Methylotuvimicrobium sp. KM2: one gene and its partner. The protein of the gene in region 2 interacts with the protein of the main gene of each other region in a pairwise test. Links are inferred from orthologs where the notes say so. Each region holds a gene or a part of one and is shown on either strand. Other genes may lie near its edges.

The links. Proteins that work in one complex are often made in the same cells at the same time.
Region 1: the proteins of mrdA (region 2) and WJM45_RS03695 interact in binary tests that used the Escherichia coli proteins (3 or more experiments, as listed by UniProt). The link is inferred for Methylotuvimicrobium sp. KM2 from one-to-one orthologs.

The regions. Positions count from the first base shown.
Region 1 is NZ_CP150634.1:828,929-831,951, forward strand. It holds WJM45_RS03695 (penicillin-binding protein 1A), read right to left. Parts: upstream 2,687-3,023; coding sequence 314-2,686; downstream 1-313. UniProt on the Escherichia coli protein: Cell wall formation. Synthesis of cross-linked peptidoglycan from the lipid intermediates.
Region 2 is NZ_CP150634.1:4,136,712-4,141,925, reverse strand. The notes cover bases 1,390-4,355. They hold mrdA (penicillin-binding protein 2), read right to left. Parts: upstream 3,820-4,355; coding sequence 1,960-3,819; downstream 1,390-1,959. Other genes in these bases: mreC (rod shape-determining protein MreC), read right to left, coding at 4,307-4,355; mreD (rod shape-determining protein MreD), read right to left, coding at 3,832-4,320; rodA (rod shape-determining protein RodA), read right to left, coding at 1,390-1,982. Also shown: mltB (lytic murein transglycosylase B), read right to left, coding at 1-849; more of rodA, read right to left, coding at 852-1,389; more of mreC, read right to left, coding at 4,356-5,188. UniProt on the Escherichia coli protein: Catalyzes cross-linking of the peptidoglycan cell wall. Responsible for the determination of the rod shape of the cell. Is probably required for lateral peptidoglycan synthesis and maintenance of the correct diameter during lateral and centripetal growth.

The sequences.
Region 1 (3,023 bases), 3.3 Mb from region 2 along the record:
ATTTCGGCATTATCGCAGGAGGCCTTGGGGTGCTCGGTAAAGGCTTTGCCAGCATGGAGCTGGCATAGAGCCTACATGGACGTATTTACGGCGTCCTTTGGCGGGCACCCCAAGGCCGAATTTTCATCTACGATGGGTATACACTCTTATTTTTCAACTATGAATCAATGTATTGCGCCTTAAGTTGGTGCTTATGGGGTATGGGTTCCCAGAAATCGTTCGACCTGAGCCCTGCGGCTTAACCTTAAACAGTCCCGTCTTAAATTAATAGCCGAAATACTGAAACATATTCATGTGCTTCGTGGTTAATTGTCTAAAACAGCGTTTCAATCGGATGTCTTTCGCTGAAATGAGCTTCTCCGGGGTCCGTGAGTTCAAAATTCGTGCGCGAATGCATGTGTGCTTGCTGCGTAGTGTCGAAAAACTCCCAAATGCCTCCCGGTATTGCTGCCGACACCATCATGCCGCTTTCGGCGTCGACATACATTTTTGCAACGCCTTCCGGTGGCGTTAAAGGGATTTCCGGCTTGTCGCGTAAAGCGGTCTGCATGAATTCCATCCACATCGGCAAGGCCGCGGCGCCCCCGGTTTCTTTGTAGCCCAGGCTGTTGAAATTGTCGAATCCTACCCATGCCGTAGCGGATACGGTGGTGCTATAGCCGTTGAACCATGCGTCGCGGTGATCGTTGGTCGTGCCGGTTTTTCCGGCAAGGTCGGTGCGTCCGAGTCGTTTTGCTTTGACTGCGGTCCCTCTTTGCACGACGTCGCGCAGCAGAGAGTTCATTAAAAAATTAATTTGCGGCGTGATGATGCGTGGTGCTTGATTAATGAATGCCGGTGATTCGCTGGTGCAGTCCAGGCAGGCGACTTGAGGGTTGGCCTGGTACAGTAATTTGCCGTCGCCGGATTCAATCCGGTCGATCAAATAGGGTTCGATCAAAAAACCGCCGTTCGCGAAGACCGCATAAGCGCGCGCCATTTGCAGTGGAGTGGCTTGGCCGCTGCCTAGCGCAAGCGTATAGCTATTGGGAAGCTGATTTTTTTCAAACCCGAAGCGCATGGCGGTCTCAATGACAGGTTTGATACCTAAATTCAGCAGCAAGCGAACCGAAATCAGGTTTTTGGATTGTCGAAGCGCGACTCTTAGGCTAGTCGGGCCGGAAAATCTTCGATTGTAATTTTCAGGGCGCCATTCATGGCCGGGTCTTGAGCCCTCCAGTACGATCGGTGCATCGTTGATTAGCGATGCGGCTGTGTAACCGTTTTCCAGGGCTGTTGTATAGATAATCGGTTTAAATCCCGATCCCGGTTGACGGTTCGACTGTGTTACTCGATTGAATTTGTTGTGGTTGAAGTCGTAACCGCCGGCTAGTGCCAATATGGCTCCGTCGATCGTGTCGATGGCGACAAAGGCGCCTTCGGCTTCCGGTATTTGTGCTAAAGCCCAGGTTTTATCGTTGAGTTGTCTAACAAAAATGGCGTCGCCGGTTTTGAATAGATCGTGGATCGATTGCGGTGTGTTGCCGCGTGCGTTTCGCGAGATAAACTTGCGCGCCCATTTCATATTGCTCCAGGGTACTTCAACGATTTTTCCGCCGCGTAATTGGACGATAGCTTTGTCGTTATCGATTCGTTTGATCGATGCTGGATAGCTGTCGCCGATGATTGGCAGTTTATTGATGTCGGTTTTTTGAGCGGGGGCATTGGACAATTTGAATCGGTAGCCGTGGCGTTCGTCATAGCTATGCAAGGCGTTTCTCAAAGCCCGGGTGGCCGCGTTTTGCAGGGGGCGGGTAATTGTCGTGTAGACCTTCATTCCCGACCCGTATGCTTGCGGTCCGTAAAGCTCAAGGACTTTTTGCCGCGCCATTTCGGCGATAAAAGGCGCAGATAGTTCGATGCCGCGATGAATCACTCTGGCCGTATTGGCTTCGGCAAGAGCGGTTTGATAAGTTTGTTGGTCGATATAGCCGATTTTATGCATTCGGTATAATACATAGTCGCGTCTTTCCATTGCCCGAGCAGGGTTGACGATAGGGTTGTAGGCCGAAGGCGCTTTAGGTAGGCCGGCTATCATTGCGGATTCCGCCAGCGTGAGCTCGTTTAAGGATTTGCCGTAGTAGGTTTGGGCGGCGGCTGCAACGCCGTAGGAACGTTGACCTAGATAGATTTTATTCAAATAAAGTTCGAGAATTGTATCTTTTGAAAAAGTCTCTTCTATCTTGAGCGATAGAAGAATTTCTTTTAATTTACGGGTGTAGGTTTTTTCGCGGCTCAGTAAAAAATTTCGTGTGACTTGCATCGTGATCGTGCTGCCGCCTTGTTCCTTTTTACCTGTGGCGGCGAGCTTCAACGCTGCACGAAATAAGCCTACGAAATCGACGCCGTGGTGTTCGTAAAAGTGTTTGTCCTCAGCCGCTAGGAATGCATGAATCAGCTCTTTGGGAGCTTGGTCGATTGTAATGGGGCTGCGTTTTTTTTCTCCGAATTCAGCGATGAGGAGTTTATCCTTGCTATAAATTTGCAGTGGAATTTGATAATGAACATCCTTTAATTGGTTAATATCAGGTAGTTCTTCTGAGAGGCGCTCTAATAATAGATAACCGTAGATCGCCGCTGATATTAGGCCGATTAGGAAAAGCACACTTAACCATTTAAAAAAGGTGATCAGTAATTTAATTATCACGAAGTATTCCGGTTTGTACCACTAAAGTAATTGTGCCGATGTTATTGCCGAGCTAACAAGTTGGTGACATGGTTTTTTCCCTTTTCAGAGGGACTTACTCCCTTTTGATCGAAAAACCGTCTAAGAATAAAAGGCATGTGGTGTGTCTATCGAGGACCGCCGTTCACCCAGCACCTAAATTATCCCAGATAGTTAAGCATAGCCAATGGGCTATGGAATTTAGGTGCTGGGTAAACCCATCCATGGGGCTTGGCGGCAGCTCCCTGCTGCCGACATCCTCGCTAGCCACACCCCATACCTTCATAAAGTTAGCTAATTTTTGAGTATAAAGGGAGTA
Region 2 (5,214 bases):
AGTGAGCGTTTGTTGAGGTTTGACTTGCAACGCTTTTAACTGCGAGATAGTGCGGTCAGGCTTGATATCGCCCTGCAGTGCTTGCCGGTAAGCGTTTCCTTGCGCGCTCGCCCGAAATGCCACCGGTTGGTCTCGTTGCCAGTGATGTTTGAAAAAATAATTGCCGACACTGGCAATGGCATCGGCCGGATTGTTCCAGATATCGCGGTGATAGTCTCCTTCGAAATCGGCTGCATAGCTGCGAAAACTGCTCGGCATAAATTGCGGAATGCCCATTGCGCCGGCATAAGATCCCGTCGGTTGTAACGGATCGATGTGTTCCTCGCGGCACAGCAATAAAAAGTTTTCAAGTTCGCCGGTGAAAAACGGGCTCCGTTTCGGGTAGTTGAAAGCCAATGTCGACAAGGCATCGATGACCCGGTAACTGCCGGTATTTTTACCGTAGGAAGTCTCGACGCCGATGATCGCCGTGATGATTTCCGGCGGGACGCCGTATTTTTGTTCGGTAACGGCCAAGGCTGCGGCATTATCATGCATAAATTTTACACCGCCTTCGATGCGCGCTTCGGTCATGAATATTTTCCGGTATTTGTACCAGGGCATCGCTTCGGCAGGACGGGTGATGGCCTCAATGATGCGCGGTTGCAATTCGACCGACCGGAATAATGTATTCAGCTTGCTCTTGTCGAAGCCGTGCTTAGCCGACATCGTGCGTATGAATGCCGACATGTTTTCGGGCAATGTTTCGGACTGTGAGGCTGGTGCGGCCGCTTGCACCGAAGAAGGGAAGGAGGGGCTCAGTATCAGAGCTCCGCAGACAATTAGAGTGGCTGTTGAGGTTTGCTTCATTGTTAAGTCGGTAAGAATTTTTTGTGGGTGTGGATAGACATCAGGATGCCGAATCCTGCGAGCAAGGTAACCATCGAGGTGCCGCCGTAGCTGATCAGCGGTAACGGGACGCCGACAACCGGTAATATGCCGATGACCATGCCTATGTTAACAAAGACGTAGACAAAAAAGGTGAAGCTGAGACTTCCCGCCAATAAGCGGCTATAACTGTCTTGCGCTTGTATTGAAATATACAGGCAACGACTGATAATGACAATGTAAAGCGTGATTAACACAAGGCAACCGGAGAGGCCGAATTCTTCGGCAAATACAGCGAAAATGAAGTCGGTTGAGCTTTCCGGCAGAAAATCGAGCTGGGCCTGGGTGCTGCCTTGCCAACCCTTGCCGTAGATACCGCCGGAGCCGATGGCTATTTTCGATTGGATGATATGATAGCCGCGACCGAGGGGGTCGGCTTCCGGGTCGAGAAAGGTCAAAACCCGGGCGCGTTGATAATCGCGCATAAAATGCCAAATGATGGGAGTCAGCGAAGCAATGATGGTGCCGATGCTGATGATGAATCGCCATGACAATCCGGCAAAAAAGATGACCATGGCTCCCGAGCTGAACACCAATATCGAGGTGCCTAGATCGGGTTGCTTCGCAATCAATAGCGTCGGTATCAGGATCAACAAGCCGGCGATTCCCATCTGCTTCCACTTCGGAGGCAATGTGTTTTCCGATAAATACCAGGCAATCATCATCGGTGCGGTAATCTTAAGCATTTCGGAGGGTTGAAAGCGAAAGAAGCCTAAATCGAGCCAACGCTGCGCGCCTTTACCGATTTGCCCCATGATCAGTACGGCAACCAGCAAGGTTACGCCGATTCCGTATAGAATCGTCGAATAGCGTTTGAAGTGATAAGGATTAATATGCGCAAGCAGTATCATCAGGACAAAGGCAATCAGCATGCGGGTGGCCTGACGGATCAAGATTTCGGTATCTTGTCCGCTAGCGCTATACAAAATCAGAAAGCTTAGGCTAAGAACTAGCAGTAAACATATCAGCAAGGGAATGTCGATATGCAGTTTTCTCAATAGATTGCCGAGGAGCGAGTGCGGTACGAATTGTTCACTGCGCGTTTCGGTCTTCATCGCTAGGTTCCTGTAAATATTGACGAATGATTTTTCCGGCTATCGGTGCCGCAACCGAGCCGCCATGGCCGCCGTTTTCGGCAATGACGGCAACCGCGATTTGTGGGTCGTGAGCCGGCGCGAATGCCATGAATAAAGCATGGTCGCGTAGTTTAAAAGCGATTTCGTTTTCGTTATAGCGCTTTTCTTGTTTTACGGTAAAGACCTGGGCCGTGCCGGTTTTGCCGGCAATTTGATAATCGATGCCGCGGCTGATGACTCTGGCTGTACCTCTGGCGCTATGGACGACATTGATCATCGCGGAGACGACCGCGTCGATATTTCTGGGATTTAGCGCGAGGGTGGTTTCCGGTTTGGCTTCTGCGGGTTTCAGAATGCCATTCTCGGTAAACGAGTCCACTAAGTGCGGGTGGACGACCTTGCCTCTATTGGCCAGCGTAGCAGTAGCCCGAGCCAATTGCAGCGGCGTGACTTGGGTATAGCCTTGGCCGATGCCGGTAATAACCGTTTCGCCGGGATACCAAGATTGATTACGGGCTTTGCGCTTCCATTGTTTAGAGGGCTGTAGGCCTGATAGTTCGCCGACTAGGTCAATGCCTGATTTTTCTCCGAAGCCGAACTTCGTGAAGAAACGGTGGATATTGTCGATGCCGAGCGATAAAGCCAGGCTGTAAAAGTACACGTCGCAAGACTGCACGATTGCGAGATTCAGGTCAACCGTTCCATGGCCGCCTCTTTTCCAATCCCGGTACTTATGTTTGACATTGGGAAGTTGAAAATAACCGGGGCAATAAGTTTTTTGGCCTGGGTGAGTCACTTGATATTCAAGCCCGGCCAATGCCATGAAAGGCTTGATCGTTGAGCCGGGCGGGTATTGTCCTCTTAGCGCCCGATTGAACATCGGTTGGGCATCCGAGGTTTGCAGTTCTTTATAAGATTTGCTGTCGATTCCGTAGACGAACGGGTTCGGATCGAAGCCGGGGCGACTTGTAAAAACCAAGACGCCGCCGGTTTTTATCTCGATCGCCACGACCGCCCCGTTATAAATATCGAGAGCATCATAAGCGGTCTTTTGTAGATCGATATCGAGGGTTAGATGTAGGTTCGAGCCCGCAGTCGGGTCGACTGTTTTTAAAGTGCTGATCGCTCGGGATTGCGCGTTGGTTTCTATTTCGGCATAGCCGGCCTTGCCGTGTAGTTCGGTCTCATAAGCTAACTCGATTCCAACTTTGCCGACATGGTGGGTGCCGCGATATTCGGAGACAGGGAGTCTTTTTAATTCATTTTCGTTGATACGCCCAACATAACCGATGACATGCGAGGTTAGAATGTCGTAGGGATAGTGTCTGACCAGGCGAGCATGAATATCGACGCCCGGAAAATAAGGTCTAACTGCAGCGAATTTGGCGATTTCTTCCTCGGACATGCGCAGCAATAGCGGTGTGCTGGTAAAGCGTTTTTCGCGTTTGCGCAATTTTTGGTACTGCTCGATTTTATCTTCGGGAATGTCCAGTAATTCTTGTAATCGAGCGAGTGTGTCGTCGAGATCTTTGATTTGTTCGGGGATTAGTTCAAGGCTGTATGTTGGAACATTATCGGCCAACACTCTACCTTTTCGGTCGAAGATGATGCCGCGGGTCGGTGGCAGCGGCGATATTTTAATATGGTTGTTTTTAGCTAGGGTCGCGTAATGTTCGTGACCGACAATCTGCAAATAAACCAAGCGAACGATTAAGCCGGTCGATAGCAGTAGAATGAAGATTAGCGCGACAAACGCGCGCCCAGTAAAAATGCGGTTTTCCTCCGCCGGGTTTTTTATGGTGTAGGTGCGAGGCATGAGACAAACGATTCAACGAATGCGTCGGTATAGTCGTATTGCACGCAAAGAAAAAAAGACTAAGGGCCAGAAAAAGGTGCCGGTTAGTACAGGTAACCAAAAAGTGTAAGAAGCGCGTGCGATAGTTTGGCTATCAGTGATCCAGAATATCAAAAATTGAGATACGAGTAGGCAAAAAAAGATAAATAGTCCTTGTTGCAGAATCGGGTATTGTCTGAGTCGCTTGTGTAGCCTCAAGCACAGGAAGGCTACCAGTGAGTTGGTGAGCGCATTTAAACCCAGCATTCTACCGGTTAATACATCAGTCAGTAAGCCAATGGTCCAAGCGCTAAATATGCCGACTCGGTCGGGCGCGGCCAGTACCCAGTAAATAACCACGAGTAATATCCAATTGGGATTGAATTGCGCCAAGGGTTGAGGCCAGGCGGCGATATTCAGGCACATGGCAAAAATAATCGAGAGAAGATAGCGACCGTAGCCGAAAGCATTATTCTTCGGCATGGTTTTCGTCCGCTTGTTCTGATTCATGAGTTTCCAGCGGGATAGGTGCTTCGCTTTTCCATACGATTAACAATTCCCGGCTTCGATTTAATTGTGCCTTTGGTGTTGCGTATATTTCGGCAAAAGGTTTGTTAGGCTGGGGGATTATTTTTTCGACTACAGCAACCGGATAGCCTTGCGGAAAAATACCGCCTAGGCCTGAACTAATCAGCAGATCGCCTTCCTTGATGTCGGCGTTGTTTGCTAAATAAGGCAATATTAGCCTATTGATTCGCCCGCTGCCGACTGCGATCGTACGTAAGCCGTTGCGATTGATCTGTACTGGAATTGCATGGCCGGGATCGGTAATTAACATGATCTCTGAGTTAAGCGGAAGCGCGCGGTATACTTGGCCGACCACGCCATATGCATCCAAAACCGCTTGCTGAGCATGCACGCCGAATCGTGTTCCTTTATCAACGACGACGACATGTTCGAAAGGTGCTAGGTTAACGGATAATAACTCAGCCACCAGTACCTGTTCGCCCAGTTTAAAGGATTTTTCCAGCAATGCCCTTAGCCGGATATTTTCTTTCTCCAGGGCTTCATATTTAAGCAATTGGGATTTGTAAATCAATTGTTCTTGGCGTAGCCGTTCATTTTCTTCATTTAAACTATAAAGTGATTTTATCGATTCTACGGTTTCTTTTGAGTGATGTAGAGGCCAGTCTGTAATCGATTGAATCGGATAGGTAATCATTGATAGCACGCTGCGAAGTTTGTCCAGTTGCGAGCTTTTGCGTTCAGCGACCAGAAGCGCGATTGAAGCCACTACTGCCACCAGCAGTCGCGTATTAATCGAAGGGCCGGTGGCAAATAAAGGATTAATAACGATTACCTCGAAAATGAACCGTA